2 regions of the Peribacillus sp. P4_D6 genome follow, and region 2 is predicted to be linked to the other one. Evidence: a T-box and tRNA genes for the amino acid it is inferred to sense, from the RefSeq annotation. Region 2 holds a T-box; the other holds one or more tRNA genes.

Region 1 (4,068 bases), on a different contig from region 2:
CAGAATACACAGTTGTCACTGAAAAGGAAATCCGTGTGATTGATCCCAAGGTGGCTCCGGTCACAACTCATTTGGGGATTCTTGGAATGACCGGTTTAACTGCTTATTTTGGTTTGCTTGATATTGGTAAACCTCAAGAAGGTGAAACGGTGGTTGTTTCAGGAGCAGCTGGAGCAGTTGGTTCAGTAGTCGGACAAATTGCTAAGATTAAAGGTGCGAAGGTTGTTGGCATCGCTGGTTCGGATGAAAAACTTGAGTACTTAACGAAAGAGCTCGGGTTTGATGGTGCCGTAAATTATAAAAGTGATAGTTTTGCGACAGATTTAGCCAATGCTGTTCCTGATGGAGTCGATGTTTATTTCGATAATGTGGGCGGCGAGGTATCCGATGCTGTTTTTACACTTTTGAATGCGAATGCCCGAATTCCATTATGCGGGGCGATTTCCTCATATAACGCAGAAGGAAAAGATCTAGGACCGCGTCTGCAATCGGCAATGATCAAAACCAGTGCACTAATGAAAGGTTTCACAGTTGGAAATTATGCTGCTAGATTCCAGGAGGGTGCTACGGAATTAGGTAAGTGGCTTCAAGAAGGAAAGCTGAAGTATGAAGAAACGATTATTGAAGGGTTCGAAAACACACCGGATGCATTTTTAGGTCTGTTTAAAGGAACGAACCTCGGAAAACAGCTTGTAAAAGTTGCGGAACCCGAATTCGCTCAACTATAAGTTTTATGGAAATAAAGCTGAGGAAGGTTCTTCGATGTGATTTTTAAGCAGCTATAACAAAAGCGGCCTTTTTCGATATTCAATCGGGAAAAGGCCGTTTTCCTTTCAAGTAAAATATATTAGTGGTATCTCTTAAACCATTTGAAGGATAAGCCATCGATAGCGGCAGATAAAGGTCGACCCCTTACGAATAAAGAAGTTCCTGACATGGAAGGATACTCAAAAATCCGCCAGGTAATTTTGGGCCTGCAAGTAGCGCTTCAGTTTTGCGGAGAAGCAACTGGATAATCAATCCAGGAAGGGAGTTCATATATGACTCCCTTCCTTTTAAGGTCGCCCCTGTTAATAGGAGGAAATTGGCAGGATAATAGAAAAGTCTGTAAAAATGCTTGTTTTCATTATAAAATGGACTTATAAACAGAAAGGTGATGAACCATGTCAAACGTTGCTAAATTTCGTGATTTTTTAACTAGTGAGAAAATCTATATGAATGAGTTGAATGAAGATGGCACCACCTTTTTTAGAGCCGAGCAAAAGTTAAAGGACGGGTGGAAGGTCCTTTTAGTATTTGCTTTCAATCAAGATGAAAATGTGGCGGACTTATTTTGCTTTAATGTCGCCGAGTTGAAGAACCCCGAAAAGAAACAGGATGTACATACACTGTTGAATGAATTTAATGCTAATTTCAGGTATTCCAAGCTGTATGAAGAAAATGGGACCATTTCGATTCGTTATTCATACTCCATTGAGGGGGATATCGTACCGGATCTGGCGTTCAGGAAGTTAATCATGCTGCTTGAAACGGCACAGGAGGTTTATCCGCGTTTAATGGAAGTCATTTGGTCTTAAATCATCATATAGGATGAAAAAAGTTCTCTGAATCAGAGGACTTTTTAACATACTTACTAGAGTGAATGAATATATTAACGTTACAATACGCTAATTATTAATTTTTTTAAAAAACCTATTGCATTTTTTCACATTAAACTATATAATTAATTTTGTTGATTGGTAATTCGACAAACTTCTACAAGAATATGCGGGTGTAGTTTAGTGGTAAAACCTCAGCCTTCCAAGCTGATGATGAGGGTTCGATTCCCTTCACCCGCTCCAATACATACTCATAACGTAGGGTTTCGTTACCTGGAGAACGAAGCTTTGCGTTTAAATATTATTACAAGAATTCTACTGTTTACAGTGGGATTTTTTTATTGTCCAAATTCCCTGCATTTCATCGAAGCGGTAATACAGTAGTCATACCCGAAAAATTTTAGATTCATCCTTCATCCGGGAGTGCGGGGATTTCGATGCAGCACAAACTTAGTCAATATGATTAACTACGTTAGTAGAATTAGTTTGAATAAGTTTGTGCTTTTTTTGTTAAAGGGGAAGAGAAAGGCGTACCAGGCTTATGTAGCATCGATGATTATCAATCGAAAGGCAGAAAGTAACCATTGCAAATCGGCTGCCGGGACCCCAGAGACGTTTGCTTTGATGAGGCTTCGCAGACAGTCGGAGGGAAGGGAGCGGGTTTCTGGGGTAAAACGGAAAGTGTTTTTGAGGGTTAGCAAATCTGATCGTTGATTTCCACTACAGGCACTCGCTTTCCGCGGGCGGTCCGCCCTTGCCTCTCGCCTTCGGTGTCTCCCTTTGGCCACGCTTTCCCCGCGGGTGTCTCGTACCTTACGTTCCAATCAACTGGAACGTTCTTATAAATAAAAACCGAAGGCTAGACTTATCTCGAACCAAGTTTAAGACGAGGTGATCCTTGAGGTTTTTTACATTAATCCTTAAAAGATGGAAGAAATATGCGACACTCCTGCCGAGTAACTGGCTAGCCGAGACCCCGGAGACGTTTACGTCGAGGAGGCTTGGCAGACAGTCGGCGGAAAGGGAGCGGGGTTTGGAATCGACTGGAATGAAATATTAAGAAAAAAACCGCAGGCTGGACATCCCCAACCAAGTTTAAGACGAGGTGATCCTTGAGGTTTTTTTACAGTAACCCATAAAGGATGTAAAAAATTTGCGACACTCCTGCCGAGTAACTGGCTAGCCGAGACCCCGGAGACGTTTACGTCGAGGAGACTTGGCAGACAGTCGGCGGAAAGGGAGCGGATTTCTGGGATCGACTGGAATGAAATATTAAGAAAAATCCGTAGGCTGGACATCCCGAACCAAGTTTAAGACGAGGTGATCCTTGAGGTTTTTTACATTAATCCTTAAAAGATGGAAGAAATATGCGACACTCCTGCCGAGTAACTGGCTAGTCGAGACCCCGGAGACGTTTACGTCGAGGAGGCTTGGCAGACAGTCGGCGGAAAGGGAGCGGATTTCTGGAATCGACTGAAAAGAAAATTTTAAGAACCTTTTTCACTGGTTTTATTAAGTGGAACAATAATGAAAAAACCCCTTCCGATTGTGGAAAGGGTTTATATCCGTAATTATCCTTCCATAATCGAGTAAGTCCCTTCACCACCGTGGATTTCAAGGAACATGTCCATCAAGGATTTCGTTAGCTGATTTGCTTCCGTGGTTGAAGTATTGGGTTGTAAATAAATGATTTGGATGGCTTTTTTCGTTTCCTCAGTGACTTTCGTGCGTTCTGAATCAACGTAGGGACTTCCGAATGCGCCAGCATGATCGGCTGAGGTAATCATATTTTCCATGGAATTGAAGCGGCCGTTCAAACCGTCATACCCATCTGCCCCCTCGCCAATCTTGATCGAGATGTCTCCCGTTAATTTTTCAGCATCATAAATGCCGATCGGAACTTCATATAACAGTGAGAAGAAGTTATTCAAATCGATGGCCGAATGGATTGGCGTCAAGTAATTCTGTTTTTTCACGCGGCGGTATAGGGCTTCCACGGAGGGACGATACCGTGACGGGTTTGTTCCTGTAGCCTTGAAAATTTCCCGCCACACTTTAATGCCGGAAAAGTCGGTCAATTCCTTTTCTTCAAGGTCGAAGAAAAGAGCTTCCTGAAATAGTTGAAGTCTTCCTTTCACCATTTGCGGGGAGGGACCGACTTCGATGTTTTCATATGTAATGACCCCGACTTTGAATTCAGGGATTTTACTGCTAAGATTAGCTGATACGTTAATTTCCAACCGTTTCACCTCCAAAAATGATTGCAATTAGTTTATCATAGATAGCAATGGTTTGAAATGGATTCAAGCTTCAATGGGAATACTGAATGAACGTAGGTGATTAATATGGATATGAACTCATTCAAGCAAGAAGTGATTTTATATAGCAAGGAAATCGGCATCGATAAAATCGGCTTTACTTCGGCTACGGCTTTCACCGAACTGAAAGGTCGGCTGATACGTCAACAGGA
Region 2 (6,260 bases):
TGGTTTCGGGATTTTATCATCGATTAAGCTTATCGAGCTCGCGAATCCCAATCATCCGTTATTGCGGAAGATCTTGATTGAGGCTCCGGGGACATATCATCATAGTGTAATGGTCGCCAATTTGGCGGAATCGGCTTGTGAAGCCATCGGCTCGAATGGCTTGCTGGCAAGGGTCGGCAGTTATTATCATGATATCGGTAAAACGAAGCGGCCGCACTTCTTCATCGAAAATCAGATGAGTGAAGAGAACCCGCATGATCGGCTGCAGCCGGAAACGAGCAGGGATGTCATCATTGCCCATGCCTTAGATGGCGGGGAGATGCTGCGTAGTCACAAATTCCCGAAAGAGATTGTGGATATTGCAGAGCAGCATCATGGGACCACATTATTGAAATTTTTCTATCATAAGGCAAAAAAACAGGATGAGTCCACACTCGAGGCGGCCTACCGATATCCCGGGCCGAGGGCGATAATGAAGGAAGTGGCCGTCATCGGCATAGCCGATAGTGTGGAAGCTGCAGTGAGGTCGATGAAGCACCCAACTCCGGAGAAGATTGAAGAGCTGGTAAGTTTCATCATTCAGGACAGGATTTCTGATGGACAATTTGATGAATGTGACATTACTATGAGAGAATTAAGTATCGTGAAGCATTCCTTATGTGAATCGCTGAATGGTATCTTCCACTCCAGGATTGAATATCCGGAGCCGGATAAATTAGGACAGAAGGTGAAAGAATGATTTTAGCTATCGATTTAATGGATGAAACGAATGAAGTAACGGAGGAAGCTCAGCAGCTTGTTGAAAGCATTCTTCAATTTGCGGCAAGAAAAGAAAACATTGAAAAAGACACCGAGCTGTCTGTTACATTTGTAGACAATGATAGGATTCGGGAAATCAATAAAGAATATCGTCATAAAGATTCAGCTACAGATGTCATTTCTTTTGCGCTTGAAGAAATGGGGGAAGATGAAGTGGAAATTGTCGGAGCGGAAATGCCCCGCATGTTAGGTGATATCATCATTTCCATTGAACGCACGAAAGAACAAGCTGAAGAATATGGTCATTCATTTGACCGGGAACTTGGATTTTTAGCACTGCATGGTTTTCTTCATTTATTGGGATTCGACCATATGAATGAAGAAGATGAAAAAGTGATGTTCACTAAACAAAAGGAGATCTTGGAAGAATATGGGCTTTCAAGAGAAGGATAAAAAAAAGTATCCTTTATTAAAAAGTTTCTCTTTCGCCTGTCAGGGAATTTTGGAGGCTGTTCGGACTGAACGCAATATCAAGATCCATTTCGCGTTAACGGCAATCGTCGTATTCTTTGGTTGGCACTTCTCATTGAATGGGATGGAGTGGCTTTTCATTTTGGCGGCCATAGCCGGTACGATTACGTTGGAGCTCGTTAATTCCGCGATTGAAAGGGTAGTGGACCTGGTAACGGACCAAATCCATCCGCTTGCCAAGCAGGCAAAAGATATTGCAGCCGGAGCTGTATTCATATATGCTATATTTTCTATAATAGTTGGATTGATTATCTTTTTGCCTAAGGTTGGCCTGTAGGTTGCCGAAATGGTACTCAATTTGAAAGGAAGATGTGAATTGAATACAAAAGAATTGATTGAGGAAGCTAAAAAAGCAAGGGATAAAGCTTATGTGCCTTACTCCAAGTTTAAGGTGGGGGCAGCCCTTTTAACCGCTGATGGAAAGGTCTATCATGGTTGTAATATAGAAAATGCTGCATACAGCATGTGTAATTGCGCCGAAAGGACAGCTTTATTCAGCGCTTATGCCCATGACGATAAAAAATTCACCAAACTTGCAGTCGTGGCGGATACCGATGGTCCCGTCGCTCCATGCGGGGCATGCAGGCAGGTTATTTCAGAACTGTGCGAAAAGGATATGCCGGTCGTTTTGACCAACTTACATGGGGATATAAAAGAACTAACAGTACAGGAATTGCTTCCAGGAGCTTTTTCACCGGAGGATTTAAATGGATAAACTATTTGACGATACACAAGTAAAAGGTTACAAATCAGGTTTCATTTCAATAATTGGACGACCTAATGTTGGAAAAAGTACATTTCTGAATCGGGTCATCGGCCAGAAAATCGCCATTATGAGTGATAAACCGCAAACTACAAGAAATAAGGTCCAGGGTGTACTTACGCAAAACGATTCACAAATGATTTTCATCGATACACCCGGCATTCATAAACCAAAGCATAAGCTTGGCGACTTCATGATGAAAGTGGCAACGAATACATTGAAAGAAGTCGATTTGATTCTCTTCATGATCAATGCGACTGAAGGATACGGACGCGGGGACGAGTTTATCATCGAAAAACTTCAATCCGTAAAAACGCCTGTTTTCCTGGTCGTAAACAAAATCGATGCGATGCATCCAGATGATTTGCTTCCGATCATTGAAAAATACCAACAGCTTTACCCTTTTGCGGCAGTCGTCCCGATTTCTGCGCTTGAAGGAAATAATGTGGATACTCTGCTTGAACAAATCAAAGAGCATCTGCCTGAAGGTCCCCAGTTCTATCCAGCTGACCAAGTGACCGACCATCCGGAACGTTTTATCATTTCCGAATTGGTCCGCGAGAAGGTACTGCACCTGACACGGGAAGAAATTCCACATTCAGTGGCTGTTGTCATCGATTCAATTAAAAAGATGGATAATAGCGACACCATCAATGTCATGGCGACTATCGTTGTCGAACGGGATTCACAAAAGGGCATTGTCATCGGAAAGCAAGGGAAAATGCTTAAAGAAGTCGGCAGCCGTGCCAGGGTGGATATCGAAAACCTATTGGGCTCTAAAGTTTTCTTGGAACTGTGGGTGAAGGTACAGAAGGATTGGCGTAACAAAGCAAGCCAGCTTCGCGATTACGGCTTCAATGAAAGCGAGTATTAATTAACAAAATTTACGCGTCATGAAAGTTAGGAAAACGGTCAAGCTAATCATATGGTCGGATATTCATATTGCTAGTTAAAATGAAAGGTGGGCTTTATATGTTGGATTTTACCTGGGAATTATTCACAGAAACAGGTAATGTGGACACCTATTTGCTGTTTAAGGAGATAGAAGTCGAAAGACAGGAAAGACACTTGGGATTGAATGATGAGCTAGCAGAAATTGATTTTCCTGTTTCATAGGTTAGCCTTGGCGAGCATGGGTGGTGTCTTGGTATGCTCCAAAAATGTGAGGGCATTGTCATAAGGCGAACTGCATATGGAGAAAATAACAAAATCATTACTATATATACCCGTGAGCTAGGGAAAATTGGCGTCATGGCGAGAGGGGCCAGTAAACCTAACAGCAGGCTTTCTGCCGTCACACAGCTTTTTTGCTCCGGGTATTTTCTTGTAACCACATCAACCGGACTCGGCAGTCTTCAGCAAGGCGAAATGGTCGATTCACTCCGTTTCATAAGGGAGGATCTTTTTGCCACCGCTTATGCTTCATATATTGTTGAATTGCTTGATAAAAGCGTCGAGGATAAGAAACCGAATCCATATTTGTATGAATTGCTTTCGCAAACCTTGCATTACATAAACGAGGAATATGACGCGGAGGTTTTGACATTCATTTTTGAAATGAAGATGCTGCCCGTCAATGGGATTAACCCAGTGTTGAATCAGTGTGCTGTATGTGGTGAAACGGAAGGGGAATTCTCCTTCTCGCTTCGGGAAGCGGGCTTTATTTGTCACCGCTGTCTGGGGAAAGACCCTTATCATTTTAAAATTTCACCTGCAGCCGTCAAATTGCTTCGGATTTTTTATTATTTAGATTTATCAAGGCTCGGAAACATTTCCGTCAAGCCTGAAACGAAAAAAGAACTGCGGAAGATCATCGATGCATATTATGAGGAATATTCCGGTCTGCTTTTGAAATCAAAAAAGTTCCTGAAACAGATTGATACGATGAAAGATATGTTTTAGGTTCTGACCTATTGACATTCCATGCTAGTTTGTATAAAATTCTAATCATCAAAATAAGAAGATTGCGTTGATGGAAAAGAGTATCTGTCATTCTCCATAAAAAGCGAACCCGGGACGGTGGAAGCCGGGATATGGATTTACAGGGAAGGGCGTTTCCGGAGCATGTTGCTTTGAAAAGAGGCCGTTTTGTAAACGGCAATTAGGGTGGAACCGCGGGTATACTCTCGTCCCTATGCATTTCGCATAGGGACGGGAGTTTTTTGTTTGCCTAAATGTAATGGGTTTCCGACCTTTAATCTAAAAGCCGTTTAAATAACCTGGAGGTGTACGATGAATATTCAAAATATGATTTTAACGTTACAAAAGCATTGGTCTGAGCAAGGCTGCATATTGATGAATGCTTATGATGTCGAGAAAGGGGCAGGAACGATGAGCCCATACACGTTCCTGAGAGCCATTGGACCGGAGCCTTGGAGCGTGGCTTACGTAGAGCCTTCCCGCCGTCCTGCTGACGGTCGTTATGGTGAGAACCCTAATCGACTGTATCAGCATCATCAGTTCCAAGTGATCATGAAGCCGTCTCCTGACAATATCCAAGAGTTGTATTTGGATTCATTACGTGCTTTAGGGATAAATCCGCTCGAGCATGATATTCGCTTTGTGGAGGACAATTGGGAAAATCCATCTCTAGGGTGTGCCGGACTCGGTTGGGAAGTGTGGCTTGATGGAATGGAAATCACGCAATTTACATATTTCCAACAGGTGGGCGGCCTTGAGTGTAAACCGGTTTCCGTGGAAATTACATACGGGATCGAACGTCTCGCCTCTTACATTCAAGATAAGGAAAACGTATTTGACCTAGAATGGACAAATGGATTCACTGTTCGCGATATATTTGGTCAGCCGGAATACGAACATTCGAAATATACGTTCGAAACCTCCGACCTTGACATGCTGTTTCAGCTTTTCACGATGTATGAAAAGGAAGCGCATCGACAAATGGAAGAAGGACTTGTACATCCTGCATATGATTATGTTTTGAAATGTTCCCATACATTTAACCTTTTGGATGCCAAAGGTGCCATCTCGGTGACGGAAAGAACGGGTTATATTGCCCGGTGCCGTAACTTAGCGCGTAAGGTTGCCAAAACCTTCTATGAAGAGCGGGAAAAATTAGGCTTCCCGATCCTGAAAGTGAAAGGGGAGAATACAAATGAGCAAGCGTGATTTGTTATTGGAGATTGGATTGGAAGAGCTGCCTGCCCGTTTTGTGACAGCATCAATGAAACAGTTGTCAGATAAAGTGCAGAAATGGCTAACGGAAAAAGCGATAGAATTCGGGACGGTTGAAGCTTTTTCCACACCAAGACGTTTGGCCGTATTGGTGAAGGACGTGGAAGAATCCCAAAAGGATATCGAAGAAGAGGCAAAAGGTCCGGCCAAAAAAATCGCGTTGGACAGCGAAGGCAACTGGTCTAAAGCAGCATTGGGATTCGTCAGGGGTCAAGGCATGACTTCAGAGGACATTTATTTTAAAGAACTCAAGGGTGTGGAATATGTCCATGTAAATAAATTCATAAAAGGACAGCAGACCGTTCAGCTTTTATCTGAGCTTGCTGAAATCATCAGCGGCATGACGTTCCCGAAAAATATGCGCTGGGCCAATCAGGAGCTCCGCTTCGTCCGTCCGATTAAATGGCTGATTGCCTTATTTGGCAATGAAATAGTGCCATTCAGCATTGCTGATGTGGAAACGGGCCGTGAAACAAAAGGACATCGTTTCTTAGGCAATAGCGCCATCATCGAGCAGCCGGAACGGTACGAAGATACGCTGACAGAACAATTTGTAATGGCAGATCCAGATAAACGCCGGCAAGTTATATTGGATCAGATTAAAGAGCTTGAGCAGGAGAAAGGCTGGATCATCCCTGTCGATGAAGATCTGCTTGAAGAGGTAAATAATTTGGTAGAGTATCCAACGGTGTTATTTGGACATTTTGAAGAAGAATTCCTTGAGCTTCCTGCTGAGGTACTTATCACATCAATGAAGGAACACCAACGTTATTTCCCTGTTAAAGATCAAGAAGGGAACCTGCTTGCTTACTTTGTAACCGTGCGCAACGGCGATGACCGCCATTTGGATAAGGTTTCTAAAGGTAATGAAAAAGTATTGCGTGCCCGCTTATCGGATGCAGCATTTTTCTATAAAGAAGATCAGAAAAAAGAGATTTCGGATGCTTTGAAAAAGCTTGACAGCATCGTTTATCATGAAGAAATCGGTACATTGGCCGAGAAAACCGCCCGG

The links. A T-box is a leader RNA that pairs with one kind of tRNA and senses whether it is charged. The one in region 2 lies ahead of glyQ (glycine--tRNA ligase subunit alpha), so its partner is inferred to be a tRNA-Gly.
Region 1: it has a tRNA-Gly gene. The T-box ahead of glyQ (glycine--tRNA ligase subunit alpha) is inferred to sense a tRNA for this amino acid. The anticodon was not compared.

Annotation. Positions count from the first base shown of each region.
Region 1 covers NZ_JBFUIQ010000003.1:84,201-88,268, forward strand. The annotation lists gene AC1DVB_RS02750 (NADP-dependent oxidoreductase) at 1-728, shown strand, start outside; gene AC1DVB_RS02755 (YbjN domain-containing protein) at 1,164-1,577, shown strand; tRNA gene AC1DVB_RS02760 (tRNA-Gly) at 1,768-1,841, shown strand; gene AC1DVB_RS02765 (hypothetical protein) at 2,497-2,658, shown strand; gene AC1DVB_RS02770 (hypothetical protein) at 2,926-3,075, shown strand; gene AC1DVB_RS02775 (B3/B4 domain-containing protein) at 3,170-3,838, opposite strand; gene queG (tRNA epoxyqueuosine(34) reductase QueG) at 3,944-4,068, shown strand, end outside.
Region 2 covers NZ_JBFUIQ010000083.1:11,393-17,652, reverse strand. The annotation lists partial or broken gene AC1DVB_RS19385 (HD family phosphohydrolase) at 1-739, shown strand, start outside; gene ybeY (rRNA maturation RNase YbeY) at 736-1,212, shown strand; gene AC1DVB_RS19375 (diacylglycerol kinase family protein) at 1,190-1,567, shown strand; gene AC1DVB_RS19370 (cytidine deaminase) at 1,607-2,005, shown strand; gene era (GTPase Era) at 1,998-2,927, shown strand; gene AC1DVB_RS19360 (YqzL family protein) at 3,026-3,169, shown strand; gene recO (DNA repair protein RecO) at 3,203-3,955, shown strand; T-box leader at 4,014-4,190, shown strand; gene glyQ (glycine--tRNA ligase subunit alpha) at 4,286-5,182, shown strand; gene glyS (glycine--tRNA ligase subunit beta) at 5,169-6,260, shown strand, end outside.